Regions from separate parts of the Acidiphilium sp. C61 genome, predicted to be linked through region 2. Evidence: riboswitches for the same ligand, from Rfam matches in the RefSeq annotation. Region 2 holds a riboswitch; the other holds the start of a gene.

Region 1 (3,204 bases), 1.0 Mb from region 2:
GCCGGTGTTGCGGCGAGCAGCCGGACGGCGACGTCCGCCCGGTGGACCCGGGCGCTTTCGGCGCGGCTGCGGCGGGCGGCATCGGCGATCTCCAGCGGCTCGGCGATCGCGTGGTCGCCCTCGTCGAGGCCGCGGGCGATGGTGGCGATCTCGGCGAGTTTCTGGGTGGCGAAGGCAAGCCAGGGCCGGATCGCCGGATCGAGCCGGTCTTCCTGCGCGAGATCGACCGGGACGTGCAGCAGGCTGCAGCTCGGCGCGATCATCAGCCGCTCGGTGCCGCCGAGGGCGCGCGCCGCCTCGCGCGCGGTGGCGAGGGCGGCGCGAAGGTCCGCCCGCCAGACGTTCCGCCCGTCGATCAGGCCGAGCGAGAGATGGCGTGCCGGCCCGGCAGCGGCGAGGGCGGGCACGAGATCGGCCTGGCCGCGGACGAGATCGAGATGCAGGCCGGCGACCGGCAAGGCGAGGGCGGTGGGCAGGTTGTCGCCCATCGGCGCGAAATAGCTCGCCAGCAGCAGGTGCGGCGTGGCGCCGCGGGCGAGGGTTTCATAGGCGTGGGCGAAGGCGGCGCGGGCGCGGCCCGACAGGTCGAGCGCGAGGACAGGTTCGTCCATCTGCACCCAGGCGCAGCCCTCGGCCGCGAGGTCCGCCAGCACCTGCGCGTAGCAGGGCAGCAGGCGGTCCAGCAGGTCGAGCGGGTCGGACCCGTCATCGGTCTTGGCGAGCAGCAGGAACGAGACCGGGCCGAGCAGCACCGGCCGGGTGCGGCGATGGCAGGCCAGCGCCTCGCGGAACAGTTCGAGCGGGCGGTTGGCGGTGACGGTGAAGTGCTGCCCGGCGGACAGACGGGGCACGAGGTAGTGATAATTCGTGTCGAACCACTTGGTCATTTCGAGCGCCGGCAGGCCGGTGGCGGCATCGTGGCCGCCGGTGCCGCGGGCGAGGGCGAAATAGGTCGCGAGCGACACCTCCCCCCCGCGCCAGCCATAACCCGGCGGGATCGCGCCGAACATGCAGGCGGTATCCAGCACATGGTCGTAGAGCGAGGCGTCGTTGCACGGGATGTGGCCGATGCCGAGCCCCTGTTGCAGCGCTTGCGACCCGGCGCGCAGGGCGCGGGCGGCATCGTGCAGGGCGGTTTCGGTGAGCTCGCCGGCCCAATGGGCCTCGAGTGCGGCCTTCAGCTCGCGCCGGCGGCCGATGCGGGGGAAGCCGAGATTGGTGGCGATGCTCATGCGCGGCCTCCCTGGCGTGCGGGGAGGCGAACGAGGCGCGCGCGGCAGGCGCTGCCGCTGATGCGTGCAGTCATGGGTTGGCTCCGGCTTCCGGTGCACCCCGCCCGGCAGCGTTGGTTGATGCGACACCGGCAGGTCTCCTGGCTCGCGGGTCGACGCTGGTGGCCCTGCCTTCCCGAACCGGTTCCGGTTCAGTGGCTCGCCCTTGCGGGCGGACGGACCACCGGCTCGCCGCTGACAGTTGCGGGGGCAGCCATCGACTTGCTTCCGGGACAATCAGGCCCGGCCGAAGCGCACGATGTTCCCTTTTCACCCGCTCGCGCGGGACCGGTGACCTGTTGCATATGCCGGCTCGGCGGGCGGGCGGCAAGGGTGGGGTGTCGCGGATGGCCGGATGGCGGTCTGGCGGCGGCGGCGCGCCGGGTGCAGACTGCGCGCGGCAGAAGGAGACAGGCAAGATGGCCGACACGCACGAGATCGTCCTGCGGCAGATCGAGAATTACCGGTTCGAGACCGAATTCGGCGGCGGCTTGCCGAAGCTCGTCTCCGACGAGCCGCCGCCGCTCGGCGGCGGGGCGGGGCCGGAGCCGGTGCAGCTGCTGCTCGCGGCGGTGGGCTCGTGCATGTCGTCCAGCTTTCATTTCGCGATGACCAAGTTTCGCGAGGCGCCGGGGGCGATCACCACCACCGCGCGGGCGACCGTGGAGCGCGACGAGAACCGGAGGCTGCGGGTGCAGGCGATCCATGTTGCCATCGGGTTCGCCGCCGAGGCCGGGACGATCGGGCATCTCGACCGGATTCTCGGCCAGTTCGAGCAGTTCTGCACCGTCGGCGCCTCGGTCGCGCGGGGGATCCCGATCGAGGTGAGGGTGACCGACGGCAGCGGCACGCGGGTGAAGGGCTGAAGCAAGACCGTAACCAAATCAGGCTTTTGCGATCCGGGCTTCGCACGAGTTGTCCACAGAAATCTGAATAAGCCTGTGGACAAGCGCGGGGGGAATCCGGAAGCTCGCCCTTGGCGTGGGAAAGGTTAACGATTTTCGCCCCGCCCGGACGCCGGGCGGTCTGCCATCTTGCATCCGCAGGGGAGATGTGCGCAGAACGCACGGATGCCAACTGCGCCAGACGAGACCGGACCATCCAGGCTGCCGCGCCCGAGCCTGACCAACCCGCGCGACCATGTCGAGAGTTTCGCCCGGGGGCTGGCGATATTGTGCGCCTTCGGGCCGGACCGGCCGAAGATGACGCTGTCGGACGCCGCCAGGGTGACCGGGTTGCAGCGCTCGGCGGCGCGGCGGTTTCTGCTCACCCTCTGCGACCTCGGCTATGCGGTGCAGACCGACCGGTGGTTCACCCTCACGCCGCGGGTGCTGGAGCTGGGCTATGCCTATCTCGGCAGCCTGCGCTTTCCCGAACTCATCGAACCCTATCTGACCGGGCTGACGCAGCGGCTGGGCGAATCGAGCTCGGCGGCGGTGCTGGACGGGACGGAGATCGTGTATGTCGCGCGGTCGGCCGCGCCGCAGCGGCTGATGTCGCTCTCGCTCGGGGTGGGCAGCCGGCTGCCGGCGCACGCGACCTCGATGGGGCAGGCGCTGCTCGCCACGCTGAGCGAGGAGGAGGTGCGCGCCCGGTATGGGCGCGGGCCGCTGCCGGCGTTCACCCAGGCGACCATCACCGACCCGGCGCTGCTGCTCGAACGGCTGGCGGCAGTGCGGCGGGACGGGTTCGCGCTCAACGACCAGGAACTGGAACTCGGCCTGCGCTCGGTTTCGGTCGCGGTGCCGGGCAAGGGGAGCCGGCAGGCGGTTGCCCTCAATGTCGCCACCAACGCGGCGCGGGTGTCGCATGACGAGGTGATGCGCCGCATCCTGCCCGCGATCCGCGAGGCGGCGGCGCAATGCGCGCGGGCGGTCGCCCTGCTCGGCTGAGCGGGGACGCGGAAACGCCAGAAGAGGATCGGCAACAGGAT
Region 2 (3,204 bases):
GCCGGCTCAGGAGACCCGCGCCCGCGGCTGCATGAACAGCAGACACCACCCAAAAAAGCCCGCCGACAGTAACCGCCGGACCTGCGGTGTTTGCTGTGCGGCCTGCCGTCAAGGAGACCCTGAATGCGTGAACCCCTGAAACTTTACGATCTCGCCGGCGCCGACGAGCGCGTGCGCTTCAGCCCCAATTGCTGGCGCACCCGTTTCGCGCTGGCGCACAAGGGTCTGCCTTGCGAGACCGTGGTCTGGCGGTTCATGGAGAAAGACGCCATCGCGTTTTCCGGCCAGGGCAAGGTTCCCGTGCTGGTCGACGGCACCCGGAACATTCACGACAGCTGGGCCATCGCGCTTTACCTCGAGGATACCTATCCCGACCGTCCCAGCCTGTTCGGCGGCGCGGTCGGCCGCAGCCTCGTCCGCTTCGTCAACCAGTGGACCAGCGAAGCGGTGCATCCCGCAATCGCGAAAGTGGTGCTGCCGGACCTTGTGGACATCCTGCACGAGGGTGACCGCGACTATTTCCGCTCGACCCGCGAGGCCGCGTTCGGCACCACGGTCGGGGCGCTGCGGGCCGCACGCGAGGAAAATCTCGCCACGCTCCGCGCCACCTTGCGCCCGCTGCGCAGCACGCTGGCGGATCAGCAATTCCTTGCCGGCGACGCGCCGAACTATGCCGACCATGTCGCCTTCAGCGCTTTCCTCTGGGCGCATGCCTCGACCCCGGTAAAGATCCTCGCCGAGGATGACACGCTGCACGCCTGGTGCGACCGCATGTTCGACGCTTATGACGGGCTGGCCCGCGTCCTGCCGGCCGCCGCCTGAACGGGAGGATTTCGATGTCCGCAATCCAGGGTGTCCGCGCCTGCGTGTTCGATGCCTACGGCACGCTGTTCGATTTCGGCTCCGCTGTCGCCCGCTGCCCGGATGTGCCGGAAGACCGCCGCGCGGCGCTGGTGACACTCTGGCGGGACAAGCAGCTGCAATACACGTGGCTGCGCAGCCTGCAGAACCTCTATACCGATTTCGAAACCGTCACCGCCGACGCGCTCGATTTCGCGCTGGAGGCGACCAGCCTCGCCGACCCGAAGCGGCGCGAGGCGTTGCTCGCACTCTACCGCATCGTCTCGGCCTATCCCGAGGTGAAGGCAACGCTGGGCGCCCTCAAGGCAAAGGGCATCGCCACCGCAATTCTCTCGAACGGCACCCCTGCGATGCTCGCCGCCGCCATCGCCCATGCCGGGATCGGCGACGTGCTCGACCATGTGCTGTCGGTCGAGGCGGTGGGCGTGTTCAAGACCGATCAGCGTGTCTACCAGATGGTGCCGGCGCGCCTTGGGGTGGAACGCAAGGAGGTCTGCTTCGTCTCCTCCAATGGCTGGGATGCGTATGGCGCCTCGGCCTTCGGCTTCCGCGTCGCCTGGTGCAACCGCGCGAAACAGCCGGCGGAGCGGCTGCCCGGCGCGCCCGATGCCGTTCTCAGCGATCTCTCCGCCCTGCCCGGCCTGCTCGGCCTCGACTGAACCAGCGCTTGCGCCGCCAGCCCCGGTGGCGCTACAGCTTGATCAGGAATCGGTGGCCCGCAAGGGCTGAAACGGGAACGCAGAAGGGTGGTTTGTCGCCCCGTCTGCGGCTGCCCCCGCAACTGTGAGCGGTGAGGCGCGTTCATCCGGGCCATTGCGAGGGGGCACAGACCCGCCCGCGAGAAGGCCGAGCGCGCTGTTGACCCGCGAGCCAGGAGACCGGCCAGTTCCGAGACCATGCGCGCGCGTCCGGGCGGGGTGAACCGGGAGCGAAGGGTGAAGTCCCGTAGCCTTCGGTCGCCCTTATGGCAGCGCCCGCCCCGCCGGGTGCCGGACCGGAGTTTTTCCATGCGCGACTCCGCGCGATATCGTTTTTTCGTTCCCCTCGCCTTGTGCGGGGCTGTTGCCAATGCACACGCCCAAAACGCGCAGCTGCCCGCCGGCACCGTGCCGATCGAGACGGTTACCGCCTCCTATGTGCGGACGCCCATTGCGGATACCCCGGCATCGGTCACGGTCATCACCGCGGCCGCGCTGCGCCAGCGCGGCGTGACCACCCTCGTCCAGGCGCTCGACACGGTTCCCGGCCTGAACGTGGTGCAACTGGGTGGGCCTGGCGCCCAGACCTCGGTCTTCATCGACGGCACCAATTCCGAAGACGTGCTGGTGCTGCGCGACGGCGTGCCGGTGAATGATCCCTCGGTGGCCAACGGCGCGTTCAATTTCGGCAATGCCGGCATCGGCGATATCGCGCGGATCGTGGTGGTCCGCGGCCCGATGTCCAGCCTCTACGGCTCGGGCGCGATCGGCGGCGTCATCAACCTGATCAGCAAGCGTGGCCATGGCGCACCGCATGTCGATTACGACATCGCCGGGGGCTTTCCCGGCCAGGGCGAAGGCAGCGTTACCCTCTCCGGCCAGAGCGGCAAATTCGATTATGCGATCACAGGTTCGCTCATCGAGCAGGCCGGGTTCGACGCGACGGCGCGGCGGCTTGCCGTCTATGCCGCGCATCGCGACCCGTTCCGCTACAAGCTCGGCGCCGTCAATCTCGGCTACACACCCATCGCCGGCACGCGGATCTCGCTGATCGTCCGCGCCCGGCAGACCGGCACCCAGTATCCCGATCTCGGATATCCGATCTTCGACGACCCCTATGAAAACAGCTACGATTCGAATGTTTTCGTCCGCTTCGGCGTGAAATCGCACCTGTTCGACAACCGGCTGACCACCGAACTCGACATCGCCCATATCCAGGACGACCGCCGCTACCTCACCCTGCTCGATCCCGCCGACCCCAACCAGTTCGCCGGCGACAGCGGCTATCGCGGCGACCGCACGGTGATCCAGTGGAACAACGTGATCCGCCTGCCGAATTTTGGCCCGATGACAGACCCGACGCTCGTCGCCGGCATCGAGACCACGCATGATACGGCGATCGAGAACTACAATGCGAGCTTTGGCGGCTTTCCCTACCTCTCCAGCCTCGCCGCCTCGCAATCCATCACCGCGGGGCATGTCGGCGCGCAGGCAACCATCGCACGTCGCCTGTCAGTCCAGGGCGCCATCCGAGGTGACTCGGTCAGCGGCTACGGCACCGTGGTGACGGAGCGCGGCGGTCTCGTGCTGGCCCTGCCCGAAATCGATACGCGGCTGAAGGCCTCGGCGGGCAGCGGCTTTCTTG

The links. A riboswitch is a leader RNA that binds a small molecule or an ion and turns the genes downstream of it on or off. The one in region 2 is predicted to bind cobalamin.
Region 1: another riboswitch for cobalamin. It lies ahead of metE (5-methyltetrahydropteroyltriglutamate--homocysteine S-methyltransferase); the one in region 2 lies ahead of HUW10_RS07725 (TonB-dependent siderophore receptor).

What each region holds. Positions count from the first base shown of each region.
Region 1 is NZ_CAJHNI010000005.1:2,093,347-2,096,550, forward strand. Features, by position in the region: gene metE (5-methyltetrahydropteroyltriglutamate--homocysteine S-methyltransferase) at 1-1,232, opposite strand, end outside; cobalamin riboswitch at 1,345-1,579, opposite strand; gene HUW10_RS12655 (OsmC family protein) at 1,691-2,137, shown strand; gene HUW10_RS12660 (IclR family transcriptional regulator C-terminal domain-containing protein) at 2,342-3,163, shown strand; gene HUW10_RS12665 (hypothetical protein) at 3,204-3,204, opposite strand, start outside.
Region 2 is NZ_CAJHNI010000005.1:1,049,056-1,052,259, forward strand. Features, by position in the region: gene HUW10_RS07710 (TetR/AcrR family transcriptional regulator) at 1-35, shown strand, start outside; gene HUW10_RS07715 (glutathione S-transferase family protein) at 124-822, shown strand; gene HUW10_RS07720 (haloacid dehalogenase type II) at 837-1,520, shown strand; cobalamin riboswitch at 1,554-1,763, shown strand; gene HUW10_RS07725 (TonB-dependent siderophore receptor) at 1,869-3,204, shown strand, end outside.